3 regions of the Hafnia sp. CBA7124 genome follow, and region 3 is predicted to be linked to each of the others. Evidence: predicted binding sites of a transcription regulator. Region 3 holds the regulator's gene; each other region holds the start of a gene.
The links. Region 3 encodes CRP, which controls carbon source genes, mostly activating them, when cyclic AMP is high. Its sites were predicted from a motif close to ATGTGANNNNNNTCACAT; they were not measured.
Positions count from the first base shown of each region.

Region 1 (6,634 bases), 1.5 Mb from region 3:
CAAAGCGTGCGGCGAGCGCAATCAGCTCCTGCGTGGAGATCGTCTGTTTTTTCCCTCCCATCGACAGCACTTTCACCATAATCTCCGCGGATTTTTCAGCGGTATCGATCAGGCCAAAAGCATCGTCTAGCGTTGGGCCACTGCCGAAAATTCCGTGGAAAGGCCATAGTACTAAACCGTGCTGGCGCATTTGCTCTGCGGTTTGCGTGCCGATGCCGTCGGTGCCCGGTACCATCCAAGGTACGATGCCAATGCCGTCAGGAAACACGACTAAACACTCGGTGCTACCTTCCCATAACAGACGGGTAAATTTGGCATTGTCCAAATCATGCACGTAGCTAAGCGCAATCAAATTGGTGGCGTGACAATGCATGATGACGCGGTTATCGCCGCCGGTAACCTGCATACGTACGATATGCGATTGGAAATGCGCGGCCAGTTCAGAGGTTGGCAGGCCGCCTTTGGTTAATCCCCAATGGATGTGGTAGGCCATGCCATCGGCGCTAACCTGTAGCAGCACCAGATTTTCCTGCGGCGCAATTTGTACGTTGCGGAAAAATTTGCCTGAGCCGGTCACTAAGAACCAGCTATTGGCGAGTTCGGTGGCAGGCTGTGTCAGCTCAACGCAGCGCGGCTGTGAGTTAAAATCGGCGCGAAACGGTGCGACTTCTTCCTCTAATAAACGCAGGCTAACGTTGCCTCCGTTACGTTCATCCCAGCCTTTGAGCCACATATCGCTGGTGGCTTTAATCATGCCCTGAACGAACCAGGAATCGATGATAGATTGCATAGTTTTTATTCCTTTTATTTATCACTTAACGCTGAGACAAAATGTGTTCTTCATATTCGCGCACTGCTTTTAGCCAACTGGCATCAACGGGAACGTCGTTGCGCTGGCAGTACATTTCCCATACCGCCTGCCAAGGCAGCGATTTTTGTTCTTCCAGCAGAGCCAGACGTGCCGTGTAGTCACCGCTTTCTTCCAAATTACGCAGATGGTTAGTCGGTTCTAGCAGTGCGCGCAGCAGGGCTTTTTTCATATTGCGCGTACCAATTACCCAGGCCGCAATGCGATTGATGGAAGCATCGAAGAAGTCCAAGCCGATATGCACGCGGTTAAACAGGTTGTGGCGGACGATTTCGCTGGCAATGGCCTGAGTTTCATCGTCGAGCAAGACCACGTGGTCGCTGTCCCAGCGTACTGGGCGGCTAACGTGCAGCAGCAAACGAGGCACATAAAGCATGGCGCTGGAAATTTTGTCGGAGATTACTTCTGTTGGATGGAAGTGACCGGCATCCAGACACAGAGCAGTCTGGCGACTGGCAGCGTAGCCGAGGTAAAACTCGTTTGAGCCCACGGTATAGCTCTCAGCGCCGATGCCGAAAAGTTTGCTTTCAACCGCGTCGATGTGATGTGCCGGGTTTAGTTTTTCAGCGATAACCTCATCCAGCGCCGAAGCCAAGCGTTGACGCGGAGCCAAGCGGTCAATCGGCGTGTCTTTCATGCCGTCTGGGATCCAGATATTCATGACGGACGGCGTACCCAACTGTTCGCCAAAATAGGCTGAAATACGGCGGCTGGCTTGGCAATGTTCAATCCAGAACTGGCGTGTTTCGGGGTTGGCGGATGAGAGAGTAAAACCATCGGCGCTCAGCGGGTGAGAGAAACAGGAAGGGTTAAAATCTAAGCCTAAATGGTGTTTTTTAGCCCATTCAACCCAGTTAGCAAAATGGCACGGCTCGATTTTATTACGTGCGACCGGCGTATCAGATTCTAAATAAATCGCGTGCAGATTCAGGCGTTTTGGCCCTGGGATCAGCGTTAATGCCATTTCTAAATCGGCACGCAGCTCTGCGGCGTTGCGCGCTTTGCCCGGATAGTTACCGGTGGCCTGAATACCGCCGGTCAGTGAACCTTCAGGATTTTCAAAACCGGCAACGTCATCGCCCTGCCAGCAGTGCATCGAAACTGGCAGTTTCTCCATGGTTTTCAGCGCATTTTCGACGTCTACGCCAACAGCGTTAAAACGTTGTTTAGCCAGTTCCCAAGCCTGATCGATTGAAGTGGTCATACACATGTTCCTTTGAATTGGGCAGAGGTTTGCGCACCGCCGTTGCTGAGCGATGCGGATAAAGAGTGGTGAGATGGGTTGGGTAAAAAATGTTCCAGCGGGAAGTTATTTGCCACCACGCGGCGGAAAGCATGCACATCGGCGATATCGCCCAGCGCGATTAACTGGCAGCCGATATTGCCTAAGGTTGAAGCTTCAACGGGGCCCGCGCTGACTTCGATGTTGCAGAGATCGGCGCACAGCTGATTGAGGAAACGGTTTTGGCTGCCCCCGCCGACGATATGTAAATGGCTGATCGGCTTACCGCGCAGTTCAGCAAGCTCTTCGGCCACCTGCTGATAGAGTTTCGCCAAGCTGTCAAAAATACAGCGCGCCAGTTCTGCCGGTGTTTCGGGCACCGGAACGCCACGCTCGCGGCAGTCGTTTTGAATTTCCAAACACATATTGGCTGGGTTGATGAAGCGCTCGTCGTTCGGGTTAATCAGAAAATGGTGTGCAGACTGCTGAGCGGCCTCTGCAATCAGATCGGGCAGATACTGAACGCCCAGCTCTTGGGTTGCGCGCTGTAGCAACCATAAGCCCATAATATTTTTCAGTACCCGATAGCGGCCTTCTGCCCCCCCTTCATTGGTGATATTGGCCTGCAACGCATGGCTATCGGTGAACGGCGTACGGCTTTCAATGCCCATTAATGACCATGTACCTGAGCTGAGATAGGCCGAATCGCTATCCTGCATTGGGGTGGCAATCACCGCGCTGGCAGTGTCATGGGTGGCAACGGCAACGACTGGAACCTGTTGTCCTTTCGGGCTTTGCCAGCAACCGATACGCTGACCCGGCTGGGTCGGTTTGCCAAACCAACGAGCCGGAACACCGGCATAGTTCAGCAAATCGGTATCCCAATCGCCGCTGTGGATATTCAACAGCTGTGTTGTACTGGCGTTGGTGTATTCCCAGTTCATTTGCCCTGTTAAACGGTAATGAAGGTAATCGGGAATAAGCAGCAAATGCTCAACCCGATCCAGCAACTCAGGCTGCTGTTCGCTGAGCGCACGCAGCTGATAAAGGGTATTGAAGGGCAAAAACTGAATGCCGGTACGTTGATAGATAAACGGTTTACCTAAGTGCTCTTGCGCCTGTGCCATCAGGCCGTGGGTACGATCGTCTCGATAAGCGACGGGATGGCCGACTCGTTCGCCGCTGGCATCCAACAACACAAAATCTACGCCCCAGGTATCAATGCCAATGCTGTCTAATGGGATATTTTCAGCATCAATTTGCTCAAGCCCGGTACGAATTTCCTGCTCAAGGGCATCAAGATCCCAAGTATCAAAACCGTCACGAGGTACCAGCCGATTGGTAAAGCGGCGGATCTCTTTTAGCGTAAGGTGTTGCGTGCCGACGTGGTAACTCGCCAGCATCACTCGCCCGCTGGAGGCACCAAGATCGATTGCGGCAATATGGCGTGTCGTCATGTTGAACCGTCCGTCGTTGAACATTCTTATTTATCAATGACGGTCAGTGTAGAAACTTGCTTGGTGGGGCACCTTCTCATGAATGCCAGTGAAATTATGGCGATGGCAATACGGCAAAGGTGAAAGTGAAGTAAGTCACAGTTCTTAGATGCGCTGGCCTGTGATGTTCGCCGCATTTCTTAATATTGGTCGTGCATTCTTAAATTAACGAACGCGAAAAGCCGTTTTGACGTCAAAAGTTTAAGGTTCATTTTTCAGCCTTCTTCTACTATCGAGCCATAGCATACCGCTGGAGAAATCACCCGCGTTGATACCCCGATAAGATAAGGAGTCTGACGATGACGGTTTTGCACAGTATTGATTTTTTCTCTTCTGGCTATGCGCCTGTCGCCATTGAACCTCGCGCTCCGCAGCCGGAATTTCCTGAACATCACCATGATTTCTATGAAATTGTGATTGTAGAACAGGGCGCTGGCGTGCACGTTTTCAACGGCAATCCCTATACGCTCAACAGCGGCTGTGTATGTTTCGTTCGCGATCACGATCGTCATTTGTTTGAGCATACAGACGGCCTTTTTCTCACCAATGTGCTCTTCCGTGCACCGGATGCGTTTAAGTTTTTATCGGGCGTTGAGCAATTTTTACCGCGAGAATCCGAAGGGGTTTATCCCTCACATTGGCGTATCAGCCAGCAGGTGTTAGCGCAGGTAAAAATGCTGATGGCGAAACTCGAACAAACACCGGCCAGCGAGCGAGCCGAGGATATTGCGTTACATGAAAGCGTCTTTATGCAGCTTATTGTGCAGCTTTGGCAGGGGTGTTCTGCTCAGGTCGGGGACGATCAGGAAGGGCGTTTGCGTCAGCTATTAGATTGGTTACAGCATCACTACGCCGAATCTGTGGAGTGGACGGAATTAGCGGATCGCTTCTCGTTGCCGCTTCGCACCTTACACCGTCAGCTTAAGAACCACACGGGCATGACGCCGCAGCGCTATCTGACTCGCCTGCGACTTTTGCAAGCTCGTCACCAACTTTGCCACAGCGATAGCAGCGTGACGGATATTGCCTATCAGTGCGGTTTTGGCGACAGCAATCATTTTTCTACGCTTTTTAAACGCGAATTTGACCAATCTCCTCGAGCCTTGCGTTATCAGGGATAGTGGCTCAGTCACGCTAAGCCAAGTGACATTTTGTTACTTAACGGCGGAATGCAATGTGCGGAATCGAGAAAGCCGTCAACGTAAAACCATGATGATTCTGTGATACTTTCTGGCTAAATAAGCGTGGGAGGCGGGGAATGCGAAAGCCGTTAGTGCTGGAGAATCGGGATTATTTTCCTTCAGAACAGATGCCGGTCGCGGTTGCGGATCGTTATCCACAGCAGGTTTTTGCCGAACATTCCCACCAGTTTTGCGAGATCGTGATCGTTTGGCGTGGCAACGGTTTGCACGTTCTCAACGATCGACCGTATCGGATAACCTGCGGCGATATTTTCTATATCAACGCCGAGGACTGTCATAGCTACGAATCGGTTAACGATCTGGTTCTGGACAATATCATCTATTGTCCCGAGCGTTTACGTTTAAACGCCCAATGGAATCTATTATTGCCACCGTTTGATGAGTCGACTCGACAGAATCATTGGCGTTTAAGCACCGGTGGTTTAGCGCAGGCGAGGCCGATTATTGCTCAGCTGGCGCAAGAGAGCCGTAAAACCGACGCACTTTCGATTCAGTTGACTGAAGCTCTGCTACTGCAGTTAGCGATTGTGCTAAAACGTTATCGTTACACGGCGGAGAGTGTCTATTTGCTACCGGCTGGCGAACAGCTTGATTTGCTGATGGCATCACTGCAAGGTGGACTCGACAGCCATTTCGATTTATCGGCTTTTTGCGCAGAGCATCAGTTGGTCGAGCGCTCGCTGAAACAGCTATTTCGCCAGCAAACAGGGATGTCGATCAGCCATTATCTGCGTCAGCTACGTCTGTGTCAGGCTAAGCGATTATTGAGACGCAGCGACTATCGTATCAGTGAAATTGCGACGCGCTGCGGTTTTGAAGACAGCAACTATTTTTCCGTGGTGTTTACCCGTGATGCCGGGCTAACTCCACGAGAGTATCGCCAGCGCTTTGTGACTGAACCAGAGCGAGCGATTTAACCCCTTTATACTTGAAGCCAGTCCAATTATTAGGGGGATAAGCTAGAGTATGACATGGCATTTTTTGCGGCGATTTTCGTCATCATCAATAGCGGTGGCCGTGATTCGGCACCGCTAACCAGATAGGGCAGTTTGATGAAACAAATTAAATTAGGTGGTTCTACCCTGCATGTTCCGGCCATTGTGGTGGGCTGCATGCGTATGGATGAGTTGAAAGCCGCAGAGGCCGAAACTTTTGTGCAAACCGCGCTGGATTTGGGCGCAAACTTCTTCGACCACGCAGATATCTATGGCGGCGGCGAATGTGAGCGTATTTTTGCTCGCGCAGCCAAGCTCAATGATGACCGTCGTGAGAAGGTCTTCCTACAGTCTAAATGCGGGATTCGTAAAGGCCTGTTCGATTTCTCTAAAGAGCACATTTTAAAATCAGTAGACGGCATCTTAGAGCGTTTAGATACCGACTATCTCGATATGCTGCTGGTGCATCGCCCTGATGCGCTAATGGAACCGGAAGAAGTGGCCGAGGCGTTTGATCACTTACTGAATACCGGCAAAGTGCGCCGTTTTGGTGTTTCAAACCAAAGCCCAATGCAGATGGCTTTACTGCAAAAGTTTATGAGCCAAAAGATCTTGGCGAATCAGCTTCAATTGAGTATTACCAATAGCGGTATGATCCGCAGTGGTATTAACGTCAATATGGAAAATGCGTCGAGTGTTGATCACGACGGTGAAGTATTGAACTATTGCCGTTTAAATGACGTGACGATTCAGGCATGGTCCCCGTTCCAATACGGTATGTTTGAAGGCGTATTCCTCGGCAATCCTAAGTTCCCAGAACTGAATCAGAAAATTGATGAGATTGCGGCGCGTTATGGCGTATCAAATACCACTATTACGACGGCGTGGATTTTACGTCATCCAGCCAATAT
Region 1 is NZ_AP017469.1:1,138,785-1,145,418, forward strand. Features, by position in the region: gene rhaD (rhamnulose-1-phosphate aldolase) at 1-790, opposite strand, end outside; gene CPY98_RS05285 (L-rhamnose isomerase) at 816-2,072, opposite strand; gene rhaB (rhamnulokinase) at 2,069-3,547, opposite strand; gene rhaS (HTH-type transcriptional activator RhaS) at 3,886-4,707, shown strand; gene rhaR (HTH-type transcriptional activator RhaR) at 4,845-5,705, shown strand; gene CPY98_RS05305 (aldo/keto reductase family oxidoreductase) at 5,841-6,634, shown strand, end outside.
Region 1: the regulator CRP is predicted to act here: its motif matches at 3,706-3,723, upstream of rhaB (rhamnulokinase).

Region 2 (6,634 bases), 1.7 Mb from region 3:
GCAGGAACAAATATGCGTGATGTTCCTCGATGGGGATGGTTTTAAAGCGGTGAACGATACGTGGGGACACGCAGCTGGCGACCATGTATTGACAACTATTGCTGAGAGGCTGAGAACGCAAATTCGCAAGAGTGATTTAGTTGCTCGCATGGGCGGAGATGAGTTTTCAATCTTATTGCGCCATATCGCGCATAAAGACGATGTTATGCAAATCATTGATAAAATTGTCAAAGCAATGCGGGAAACAATATATTTACCCAACGGTGAGCCGGTGTTTATTTCACTGAGTATTGGCTTCACGCTTTCACATGCACAGAGCACACCGGTTGAATTATTAGAAAAGGCAGATGCCGCGATGTATCACAGCAAGCATAGCGGTGGTGGTTGGAGTATCTCATAGCGAGAATCTTAAAAAATAGAAATAGGGAGTAGGGCACGTGAGAAAGCATATTCACTGGAAATTTATTGGCATGTTTTTAGCCATGTTATTTTTGGCAGGCTGTCAGCATAAAGGTGGGCTCACCGCAGAACAAATTGCGGTACTAAAAGAACAAGGCTTTCAACAAACCGATGAAGGTTGGATGTTTGGGCTGTCAGAGAAGGTTCTTTTCGGCAATAACAAATCTAATTTAACCCCTGAAAGCGTTGAAACAGTCAAAAAAATGGGTAAAACACTCGCGCAAATTAATATCATGCATGCGCGTCTGAGTGGTTACACTGATAACTATGGCGACGAAAGTTATAACCAGCAGCTCTCTTTGAAAAGGGCCAATACCGTCGCAGACGCACTTTCTCAGGGCGGGATCCCACGCATGAATTTGACGACTCGTGGTATGGGGGAAAGTAACCCGATTGCGAGTAATAGTACTAAACAGGGCCGCTCGGAAAATAGACGCGTTGCCATTGTAATCGAGTCACCATAAACCAATATTGGCTTGGGTATCACGGATGATGCCTACTCAATAGTTCCATTCAAACCCTGCGTTATTCCGTTCTCCTCGTAGTGTAAATATTCGAACCATTAATTAATTTCAAATGGTTAATATAATCTTTGTTATATATTTTTCTAGGCAAATCATCTTTACGTTTCGAGTGACTAAGATCACAAATTTTGACATTTGGGCCATTTTGTTGAATTATTGTTATCTAGCAGCTACGTTATTTGAAGGATTAAATAAGGATAAAAGGGCCGGAAAATGCGTAGCTTAGCGGAGAAATGGCTCTCCAATAACGCATATTGACGGCGATTTAGGCCACGCCTACCGGGCATTAGTGACCATAGTGCGCTTCAGCGAGATGGCTTTCGCTGTGTGGCACAAAATTTAGCAAGGAAACGATAATGAGATTAAGAAGAAAGCAGGCAAAGCCGCTACACATTAACGACATTACAATTATTGATGATGAAAAATTAAAAAAAGCCATTACCGCTGCTGCACTGGGTAATGCAATGGAGTGGTTTGATTTTGGTGTATATGGATTTGTGGCATATGCACTTGGTCAGGTATTTTTCCCCGGCGCAGATCCTGGCATTCAGATGATTGCCGCGCTAGCAACATTCTCCGTTCCATTTTTAATCCGACCTCTTGGTGGTGTTTTCTTTGGCGCATTGGGCGATAAATTTGGTCGTCAAAAGGTTCTGTCAGTCACGATTATTATCATGGCTGTAAGTACATTCTGTATTGGTTTAATCCCTTCCTATGCTTCAATCGGCATTTGGGCACCGATTTTGCTGCTATTAGCTAAATTGGCTCAGGGCTTTTCTGTAGGTGGTGAATATTCTGGTGCGGCAATTTTTGTTGCTGAATATTCCCCAGATAGAAAACGTGGATTCATGGGAAGCTGGTTGGATTTCGGTTCGATAGCGGGTTTTGTGCTTGGTGCCGGTGTCGTCGTACTTATATCTAGCATTGTAGGGGAGCAGGACTTCCTTGATTGGGGCTGGCGTATTCCGTTCTTTATTGCGGCACCGTTGGGTTTAATTGGCCTCTATCTGCGTCATGCGTTGGAAGAAACTCCTGCATTCCAGCAGCATGTTGATAAAATGGAAAAAGACGATCGCAATGCGATTCAAAATCCCCCTAAGACTTCATTTAGACAAATCGTTTCCCAGCATTGGAAAAGCTTATTAACGTGCGTAGGTGTGGTTATTTCAACCAACGTAACCTATTACATGCTGCTGACGTACATGCCGAGTTATTTATCCCATAACCTGCATTACTCCGAAGACCATGGAGTACTTATCATCATTGCTATCATGATTGGTATGCTGTTTGTGCAGCCAGTGATGGGGTTGATGAGTGACCGTTTTGGCCGTAAGCCTTTTATTATTTTCGGCAGCGTGGGTTTACTGTTGCTGGCCATCCCATGCTTTAAACTGATTAACAGCGATGTTATTGGGTTGATCTTCTTAGGCCTGCTTATCCTTGCCGTATTACTGAATGCCTTCACCGGTGTTATGGCATCGACGCTACCGGCCATGTTCCCAACCCATATCCGTTACAGTGCTTTGGCGATCTCCTTCAATATCTCGGTGTTGGTGGCAGGTTTAACGCCAACGATTGCCGCGTGGTTAGTTGAGACGACAAATAACCTGTATATGCCAGCGTATTATCTCATGGTCGTTGCATTGATAGGTTTGGCTACCGGGATCTTTATGAAAGAAACCGCCAATAAACCCTTGCGTGGTGCGACGCCAGCGGCATCTGACCGTGCTGAAGCCAAAGAGTTGTTACAAGAAACGTATGACAACATTGAGCAGAAAGTTGAAGATATTAACGATCAGATTGGGGAGTTGGAGCGTCAAAAACAACGCCTTATCGATCAGCATCCAAAGTTAGATTAAAATCTCTGACTAAACTAAGGGCCGCATTGCGGCCCTTTTGCGTTTTATAGCGCTAAGTCTTTAAATTATGTTTTTTGGATATAGTTTTCGAAGAAAACTTACAATTCAAAAACACAGCTTGAAGCAGAAAGGTATAGGCTTTTTCCTAATAGCGATGAGTGTGTGGGGACAACGCTCAGTTATCAGAGGAGCCAAACCATGAATACGAAAAGAGTTAAAATTGCACAGTCCGTTGCAAAATATGCCGTTGCACGTCACAGCTCAAGCCGCTGGAATACGGCAATGAAAATGCTCAAGGCCTCGCTTCTAGTTGGCGTCAGCGTATCAGGCAGTGATGCATGACGATATATGAATGCCTGCAGTATCATGCTTTTTTGGAAATTCTCTAAAGCATGCCGTGTGTGTTACATCATGCTATAGGCAGTCGGTTGACTCATGACATCGACGAACACATCTTTTGCAACGGCCCAAAAATGGCTCATGCCGGCCGTGTTAATTGTGGTGCCAGAGAGTGTCAAAACCAGCCAGCATGCGGTTGCAAAACCAATCCCGCTGAATGCAAAGGCGACAATGCGATGGCCTTTTCGGCGGAATTTGACATTTAGTGAGCTGGCAATAAACATCATAAAAGTGCTCATAATTTCCCAGCGAGCTACGATCAGCCCAGTCATAACAGTACCCATGTAACCAAACCCTTACTTAATACTAAAATGTGATATTGGTCACATTATAAATTCCATTGAGCGAATGCTCCAGTCGGTTTTTCATTCAAAAGCCTGCCTTATTGCTATATCGAAAATCTGAGGTACTGCATCTCAAATGAGCGTCTACGCTTAATCTAAGAACTAGGAGGAGTGCAGAATGAATGATGAGCCAAAGCGAGACGAGATTGTCGATGAGAAACCGACAGATGATTTAAAGGTTGATAACGAAGAAGAGAAGCAGGGGAAGCCGATTAATACCGATGAAGAGCGGCTGCCGTCTCGTGCTGCTGCGGTTCACGAAATTATTCGCCAAGAAGGGACTAAAGAACTGGAGCGTGATATTTGGGCGCTTCTGTGGTCGGCGGTCGCCGCGGGGCTCTCTATGGGAGCATCGTTGATGGCGAAGGGAATTTTTCATGTCAAACTTGATGGTGTTCCCGGCGCCTTTTTGTTAGAGAATTTTGGTTATACCTTTGGGTTTATTATCGTCATCATGGCACGCCAGCAGTTGTTTACCGAGAATACGCTAACGGCAGTGCTCCCCGTGATGAATAAACCTAACAAAACGAATCTTATTTTGTTGATGCGGCTATGGGGATTGGTTCTATGCGGTAATTTGCTTGGCACAGGATTAGTTGCGTTTATTTTTTGGCATCTGCCAGTATTCGATGTAGAAACACGTGAAGCATTTGTCACCATTAGTCAGCAGGTGATGAATAATTCTCCAACGGAGATGTTTGCTAACGCCGTTATTTCTGGTTGGATTATTGCCTCGATGGTATGGATGTTCCCATCAGCTGGAGCAGCAAAAATTTGGGTGATTATTATCATGACGTATCTCGTTGCGATAGGGGATTTAACGCATATTGTTGTTGGGTCAGTAGAAATTCTTTATCTCATATTTTCCGGACACCTGCATTGGCAGGCGTTTTTATACCCATTTGCGTTACCGACGTTGGCTGGCAATATAATCGGTGGCACCTTTATCTTCGCGTTAATCAGTCATGCACAGATACGTAATGAGCTGGATAAATCAACGAATAAAAATAGGGGTTGATGATCGGCATAGCAAGGGTAGTGTCGATTTCATATACTCGGGATGCTGAAATCACTACGTGTTAGAAAAATACCTCAAGGATAGAATGACTCATGATTGAATTATTTAAAGCAATTGGACTAGGGTTGGTGGTCTTGTTGCCGTTGGCTAACCCGCTGACAACAGTCGCGTTATTTCTTGGCCTAGCTGGAAATATGAATCGCGAGGAGCGAAATCGCCAATCGCTGATGGCTTCTGTCTATGTGTTTGCGATTATGGTTGTGGCCTTCTATGCTGGCCAGCTGGTCATGAACACCTTCGGGATCTCTATTCCTGGGCTGCGTATTGCTGGTGGATTAATCGTGGCATTTATTGGTTTTAGGATGTTGTTTCCTCAGCAGAAAATGGAAGACCGCCCTGAGGTTGAAAACAAAACCAAAGAGTTGGAGAAGCACCCAACGGCTAACATCGCTTTTGTTCCATTAGCGATGCCAAGCACTGCGGGGCCAGGGACCATCGCGATGATCATTAGTTCGGCGTCTACCATTAAGCACGGCGCTGATTTCCCTGAGTGGGTATTAATGGTCGCACCGGTATTAGTATTTTTATCCGTCAGCGTTATCTTATGGGGGTGTTTGCGTAGCTCGGGCGCCATTATGAAACTGGTTGGAAAGGGCGGCATTGACGCTATTTCCCGTCTGATGGGATTTTTATTAGTCTGTATGGGCGTTCAATTTATCATTAATGGTATTTTAGAGATCGTGACCACATTTCATGCGGTGAGTTAACAACGACGATTATCCCGCTCTTTGGCCATATCTATACCCTACGGTATGGCCTATTTCATTCGCCGCTCGATAAATCCCCATTGTGTTCTAATATAAAGATAGGCAGGTTGTCCTCTTTTTATACAAAAGGAGTTAAAAATGAGCGACGGTATGAAAGATTCTCTTATTTTACTTTCCAGAATACTGCTGATGCTGCTGTTTATTATTTTTGGCTGGTGGAAATTAGCTCATTTTGAGCTAGCTGTGTCTGCAATGCAGGGCTATGGCGCACCGCTACCGTATATTTCAGCCATTATTGCAGTCGTTATTGAATTCTTCTTCGGTTTGGCGATTATTTTGGGACTTTGGACTCGCCCGATTGCGGCTATCTTTGCTCTCTATGTTTTAGGGACCTCAATTATTGGCCACCCCTTCTGGAAACTGAGCGGGATGGATATGGTACTTAACGAGATCAATTTTTATAAAAATATCAGTATTATCGGTGGGCTGTTATTGTTGATAGTGACAGGTGCTGGGCGCTATTCTCTCGATTATCGTTTGAGCAAAAAACTGTAATATCTATTTTTAGCGACTAAACGGCCCCTCACAAGGCCGTTTTCATCTCAAAGGAATGAATTGCCTCTTCCAGCGCTGAAAATTCAGATTCACCAAAAACAGCTATGCCATTTTCACGTAGCAGTGATGTCGTGATACCCATACCCGCAATCCGTTTTCCGCTAAAGGTGCCGTCATAAATTTGTGAGCTGCCACATGAGGGGCTGCCATCGGTTAGCAATGCAAAGCGACATTGATGTTTAAGGGCAAGCCGTAGGGCAATATGAGCACCGGCCATATAGCCCGCAGTTACGTCATGGCTATCAGATTCAACCACTCTACGCTCCCCCAACGACGAGATACGTATTTCTGCGCTTAAGCGTGGCGTTGGGAAATCGGCACTCACCTCTGGGCAGCAAAGTATAAGCCGTCCTTCTTGCTGCCAGCGTAACAGCGCTGGAGGCATAAACGGTTTAGCGCTACCGTTATAGCGAACCGGAAAGCCCATTAAGCAGCTGCTAACTAATATTTTTGTGTGGTTTGCCATAAAAAACCTAAAAAAAGTCACTTTCCAAAGAAAATTTCACGCTGTATACAAAGCATTATTGCATGAAAAACATTGAAAGCAGACGCCTAACTGATTAATAAATAGCAATATCTGGTTGAAAAGAATTCGCTTGGGCTGATTATTGTTCACTTGAACAAAAAAAAGATTTTAGCGCTGGACAGC
Region 2 is NZ_AP017469.1:2,451,085-2,457,718, reverse strand. Features, by position in the region: gene CPY98_RS11365 (diguanylate cyclase domain-containing protein) at 1-400, shown strand, start outside; gene CPY98_RS11360 (OmpA family protein) at 471-923, shown strand; gene proP (glycine betaine/L-proline transporter ProP) at 1,340-2,842, shown strand; gene CPY98_RS20905 (hypothetical protein) at 3,041-3,184, shown strand; gene CPY98_RS11350 (YjcB family protein) at 3,247-3,525, opposite strand; gene CPY98_RS11345 (formate/nitrite transporter family protein) at 3,704-4,603, shown strand; gene CPY98_RS11340 (MarC family NAAT transporter) at 4,696-5,370, shown strand; gene CPY98_RS11335 (DoxX family protein) at 5,509-5,925, shown strand; gene CPY98_RS11330 (DUF523 domain-containing protein) at 5,954-6,451, opposite strand.
Region 2: the regulator CRP is predicted to act here: its motif matches at 3,553-3,570, upstream of CPY98_RS11350 (YjcB family protein).

Region 3 (6,634 bases):
GAACTGCTCTGCCATTTTTTGTAGGGTCACGGTTTTCCCCGTACCCGTTGCGCCGGTAATCAGTCCGTGGCGGTTGGCCAGCGCCGGAAGTAGTTGCAGCGTGACTTTTTGATTCTTAGCAATGGTAAGCGGAGCGCTCATGGTCAGTCCTTAAGTGAAGAGGCGGAACGTAACTTCCAAGTTCAAAGTATAAGCACGCTGAATCTTAGTCTCAACTTTAACCGCTGTTATTGAGTGGGGAGGTTTTAGCAAAACAAACGCAAATTACGGTTGCCATAAAGTGATTTGTTATGCATATTTTATGATTATATTTTCATTTAATGGCTGGCAAATCGTTGTTGGCGATGTGAATAAGGTGGAAAAGTAATGGCGAAGCAGCAGGCAGTTGCAAGAGACACATTTGAAAAGGTGATGTTGCCTATCTATGCACCGGCAGATTTCGTTCCCGTGCGCGGTAAAGGGAGCCGAGTGTGGGATCAGCAAGGGCGAGAGTATGTGGATTTTGCGGGGGGGATTGCCGTGACGGCCTTAGGGCATTGCCATCCTGCGCTGGTTGCTGCACTGCATGAGCAAGGCGAAAAGCTGTGGCATGTAAGTAATGTTTTCACCAATGAGCCTGCGCTACGTCTGGCACAAAAGCTGATTGATGCCACCTTTGCCGAGCGTGTCTTCTTTGCAAACTCCGGCGCGGAGGCAAACGAAGCGGCGTTCAAACTGGCTCGCTACTATGCCTCTAGCAAAATTAGCCCTTTTAAATCCAAAATTATTGCCTTCCACCATGCGTTTCATGGCCGTACCTTATTTACGGTTTCCGTCGGTGGTCAGCCAAAATATTCCGACGGCTTTGGCCCGAAACCCGCCGATATTGTGCATGTGCCATTTAATGATTTAGACGCCGTTCGCGCCGTTATCGACGATCATACCTGTGCAGTGGTGCTTGAGCCCGTTCAGGGCGAGGGCGGCGTGATGCCCGCGACGCAAAGCTTCTTACAAGGCGTACGTGAACTTTGCGATCGGCATCAGGCGCTGTTAGTTTTCGATGAAGTACAAAGCGGCATGGGCCGAACCGGTAAACTCTTTACCTACATGCACTACGGCGTGACGCCGGATATTCTCACCACCGCCAAAGCGCTGGGGGGCGGTTTTCCGATTAGCGCCATGTTAACAACTCATGAAATTGCCAGCGCAATGCAGGTGGGCACTCACGGAACCACCTATGGCGGTAATCCCCTGGCCTGTGCGGTTGCAGAGGCGGCTTTAGACGTGATCAATACACCTGAGGTGATGGCGGGAATTGAAGAGCGCCACGGCCTGTTTGTGGAGGCCCTAGAGAAGATCAATACCCAGTACAATATCTTCACTCAGGTGCGTGGAATGGGGCTGTTGCTGGGCGCTGAACTGAGCCCTGCCTATCACGGTAAGGCGCGAGATATCTTGCATGCCGCCGCGAGTGAAGGACTTATGCTGCTGAACGCGGGACCGGATATTTTGCGCTTTGCGCCCTCGTTGGTTATCGAGTTTGCCGATATCCATGAGGGCATGGCACGGCTGGAAAAAGCGATTGCCAAAGTCGTGGGTGGCAATTAATCCCTGAGTTTACGGCTCATCCAAATCCCGTGATGTGGCCGTTGCCGCCATGCTATCGACGAAATGGTATGCATGGCGCGTAAGTGCGCAATGATGCGTCGAAGATGCACTTCAATTTGCGTAACGGGCATACCGTTAGTTTCTTGATCGTCAGACTGAAATACGGCGGCGTTGTCATTGAGCGTTGGACCATCATGTTCCAAACGTTGCTGACAAAGCTGCAACGCAATTTCGCAACGCTGTAAATAATCCTGTGCCAGATTCTCGGTGAGCATGTAGTGGTCGCGTGCGAGGATCGTCATGGCATTGAGATGCTCAACGATAAACTGACTGTGGGTGATCCACAGGCGCATATCCGTTAAGTAACGTGAGTCAAATCCCGGTTCCTGCATCGCCTGATTCAGCGAAGTAAAGACGGCATTGTGTGCCTGATTCACTTTCATACGCGCATAGGCCAGCGCGGACGTTTTTGGCTCAGGCGACAGTAAAAGGCGCAGTTCGTCTTGGTAGGCCTCCAATGCCTGATGTGCATTTTTGCGCAGCAAGCCGCTTTGCCACTGTGGCCACAGCCAGATGGTGCTGGCAAAGGCAAGAATACAACCGAGAACCGTATCGATGAGGCGCGGAACCAAGAAATGTAATCCGTTAAGCTGTAACAGCTGAAGCGTGTACACCGCCGTGATGGTGAAACCGATCACGGCCAGACCGTAGTTTTTCCTGAGCACCAAATAAGCCGCGATGGTAATTACCAGCATGCAGCTAAGCGTGACGTTCAACGGTAGGTTGAGCTGCAGTAGTCCTGCGGCAACAATTAACCCAACAAAGGTGCCTAGCGCACGGTGCTGGATCCTAACGCGCGTCGCGTTATAGCCATTCTGAATCACCAACATGATGGTCAGCAAAACCCAATAGGGCTTTGGCAGATGGAATAACATGCCGAGGCTACTGCCCGCAGCCAGCGTAATACCTAATCGTGCGGCGTTGCGCAGTGCTACCGACTTCAACGAAAGATAGGCGCGCAGCGCAGGCCAGAAGGGAAGCCGCTGCTGAGTGGACATCAGATTGCGTTGATATAGTGGGCGTTGGCGCTCTAGCAGGCGAGCCACACGGCTAAAATGATAATAACAGAATTTGCCAACGGGGTTATCTGGGTGCTGATTAGACAGTTTTTCTAGCGCCGATAGCTCATTATCCATCGAGAAATGTTGGGGATAACGGTGATACAAAATATCGTCGGCAACCGTTTTAAGTCGCTCGGTAATGACCTGAGCATTGCGGCGTAATATCGCCTCGGCCTGACTTTTTTCGACCAGCTTCTGCACTTCATCAGGCTGAGACAGGCTAACGGTGATGTGTTCTTGCAAGTCTAATGCGACCTGAAAATAGCGCAGCAGGCGTTTGTATTCAGGATTATGCACCAACGATAGCATGTGCATTTGCTGATAGATCTGAGCAATAAGATCCATCACTTTTTGCTGGCGTTGTAGCAACGGAGGCAGCGCGGTTTCAGGATCGATATGCTGAGTTAGCAGGCTGTATTTGGCTTCCATGTAGTCGCCAAGCTGAACGTAGAGCTGGCTGAGGTTCTCGCGGATCGGTTGCCCTTTCCACAGCAGAAACCAAAACCAGGTGAAAGCGCCATACCAAATAGTGCCGACAATATACAGCAGTGGCCCATGCCAGATCGGTACGCTTCCCGCCATGCTCAGGGTAAAAATAGAGGCAACCAGCGCGGCAGGCATAAGCCGTGCGTGTAGCGGGCTAATTTCACCGTTAACGCCAAGCAACAAGGCTAAACCGAGCATGATCAGCGGTAGGGGAATTTGCCAGAGTAAGCATTGCTGTAGCAGAAAACTGCTGAAGGCAAATAAGCTGCCGCCAACGACTAATCGTTTAATAAAGCGTTTATGCGGAGTATCGAGCCCGGCGATATTGCAGCAGGCGGGAACTAAAGAGAACATCAGCCCAAGTTGTAGATTACCTATCAACAGGCCGAATAGCACAGGAAGACACAGCACCAGCGTTTGACGCAGTGCGTAGTTGACTTCCGGGTGGTAGATGAACCGCCGCCACATAGCTAAAGAAACCCGTGCAGCAGGGCTACACGGGCGTCATCTATCAGCGAGTGCCGTAAACGACGATGGTTTTTCCGTGTGCGGAGATCAGATTTTGATCTTCCAGCATCTTCAGAATACGACCAACGGTTTCACGGGAGCAGCCAACGATCTGGCCAATTTCCTGACGAGTGATCTTGATCTGCATACCATCTGGATGAGTCATGGCATCTGGCTGTTTGGCCAGATTCAGCAGGGTCTGAGCGATACGACCGGTTACGTCCAAGAATGCAAGGTTGCCGACTTTTTCAGAGGTAACCTGTAAACGGCTAGCCATCTGAGCAGACAGGCGCATCAGAATATCTGGATTGACCTGAATGAGCTGGCGGAACTTCTTGTAAGAAATTTCAGCCACTTCACAGGCGGTTTTTGCACGAACCCAGGCGCTACGTTCTTGCCCTTCCTCAAATAAGCCTAGTTCACCAATGAAATCGCCCTGATTGAGATAAGAAAGGATCATTTCTTTGCCTTCTTCATCTTTAATCAATACAGCAACGGAGCCCTTAACGATGTAGTACAGGGTTTCAGCCTTTTCACCTTGGTGGATCAGGGTACTTTTGGACGGATACTTGTGGATATGGCAATGAGACAAGAACCATTCAAGAGTCGGGTCTGTTTGCGGTTTGCCGAGAACCATTCGCTATTATCCTCTGTTGTTATCGCTGCCCTAATATCGGGATACTGATCCTGACAGTGTGCTTATCGTGGCACGGGGCTTTGCTTATTAACTTGTATAGCACTTCATAATCGAGATATAGAGTAATAGGCTAAGGTAATTATTTCCTAGAGTTATTGATCTATACCCGTTTCAATCCATAAAGATCCATTTCGGCATAGTTTGTAGCACAGCTTTGTGCAGGTGTCTTGTGTTGTCTCGCTTCAGCATCAAGAAGTGAGGCCTCTGATTGCCTGTTTTTTATAGAAAGCGTAGTCTGATGCCAAAATTTAACCAAAGGGGTGATAAACATGCAGGCACGAGTGAAATGGGTTGAAGGGATGACTTTTCTGGGTGAATCCGCTTCAGGGCATCAAATTCTTATGGATGGAAACGCTGGCGATAAAGCACCAAGCCCAATGGAAATGGTGCTGATGTCTGCGGGTGGATGCAGCGCGATTGACGTGGTTTCTATTTTACAGAAAGGGCGACTGGACGTGCGCGACTGTGAAGTAAAATTAACCTCTGAGCGCCGCGAAGAAGCCCCTCGTTTGTTTACTCACATCAATCTGCATTTCGTGGTTACCGGCAAAGGACTGACTGATAAAGCCGTTGAACGCGCAGTCGCCTTATCGGCCGAGAAGTATTGCTCGGTAGCGCTGATGTTGGGTCAAGCGGTGAATATTACTCACAGCTTTGAAACTATCGTGGTTGAGTAACGTTTTTACTCCCAAGCATAGTTTTGGCATTCCCAACGTAATAAATCCAAGAATCGCCGCGCCGTTAAGGTCAGCGGCGATTTTTGTGAATAGAACACGCAATACTGGGCGGTGGGTAAATCGTCGATAGGCAATGCACAGAGCGTATTGCCTAATCCCAGCGGTTCCCGCATCGCCCGGGCCACGATGGTGAGGTATTGTGCCTGTTGCACCATGCTTAATCCGCACACCACGGAGTCCGTTCGGATCGGTGATTGACTAAGCTGGTGGTAAAAATTCCCCATGGCTGATTCTAGCTGCTGGTAGTAGCCCATATCGGTTTCAGGTATCAGCCATTTTGCGTGCTTCAGCTCTTCTAACGATTTAGCCTGAGAAAATGGGTTGTCGCGGTGAGCGATAATGCAAAAGGGCGATTCAAATAGCGGCTCACGTACCAGATCTATTGGCGTAGTTTCGACTGTTAGCGTGCCGATGGCAAAATCGAGTCGCCCTTCACGCAAGGCCGGTAGAAGCGTCGAGAGCTGCGCTTCTTTGGCGTGTATATTGGCCTGTGGAAACTGAGACTTAAAGGTATCAGCGGCCTGAGGAAACACGGTTAGCGCAATCAGCGATGAAAAGCCTACAGACACTGAACCTTGAGAATATTGGCTTATCTGCTCAATTTCATCTGCCGCTCGCTGTAATTCTTCCAAAATAAGCTGCGAGCGTGCCGCAAACGCGCTTCCTGTTTCAGTCAGCATCATTCCTTTAGCTCCACGCAAGATAAGCTGCGTATTCAGCGTATGTTCCAATTCTTTGATCGCTCTGCTTATTGCAGGCTGTGACTGGTTTAACGCGCGCGCGGCGGCGCGAATACTTCCTCGACGAATCACTTCCTGAAACGTTTTTAGCTGCTGAATTTTTGGCAGATATTTCACCGCGCTTCCCCTATCAATAAAAAGCATCACCCCAAAAAAAATGACATCTTACACGGTGTGGGTAAAGACGATATTTTCATCAATGCCATCTGGCGCGCAGTTAATAAAAAGAAAGTGATGCACATCACATAAGCACCCCTATGCGTTTGAGCCTCTGTCAGGGTTGACGCCGTTCAGCGAGGAGTTTGGCTATGCAATTTCAGCGCCGTTCATTGATGATTTTCTTATTGTTTATCGGCTACGCAATCGTTTATATCGACAAAACCGTGGTGGGGTTTGCTCTGTTGCCTATCGAGCGGGAGTTTTCCCTCCAGCCTGAGCAATTAGGCTATATCACCGGCGTTTTTTTTCTCGCCTATTCCATTTTTCAGATCCCCGCCGGTTGGCTGAACGATCGCTTTGGATTCAAAAAAGTCTTGTGTAGCTCACTCTTTCTGCTGGGTGGGTTTGCCATGTGCTTCGGCTGGCTGGGGCTCACTTTTGGTTTATTGCTGACGTTTCGTTTTCTGGCGGGAATGGGACATGCGGGCTATCCGACCTCCTGTGCGAAAGCGGTGACGGCAAATTTCACCGTTGAACAGCGCACTTTTGCGCAGTCTATTCTGCTGTCCTCGGCGGGGCTGGCGATGACGTTAGGCCCGT
Region 3 is NZ_AP017469.1:4,175,835-4,182,468, reverse strand. Features, by position in the region: gene CPY98_RS19025 (helicase HerA-like C-terminal domain-containing protein) at 1-141, opposite strand, end outside; gene CPY98_RS19020 (aspartate aminotransferase family protein) at 367-1,587, shown strand; gene CPY98_RS19015 (YccS/YhfK family putative transporter) at 1,584-3,662, opposite strand; gene crp (cAMP-activated global transcriptional regulator CRP) at 3,706-4,338, opposite strand; gene CPY98_RS19005 (OsmC family protein) at 4,668-5,075, shown strand; gene CPY98_RS19000 (LysR substrate-binding domain-containing protein) at 5,081-5,992, opposite strand; gene CPY98_RS18995 (MFS transporter) at 6,184-6,634, shown strand, end outside.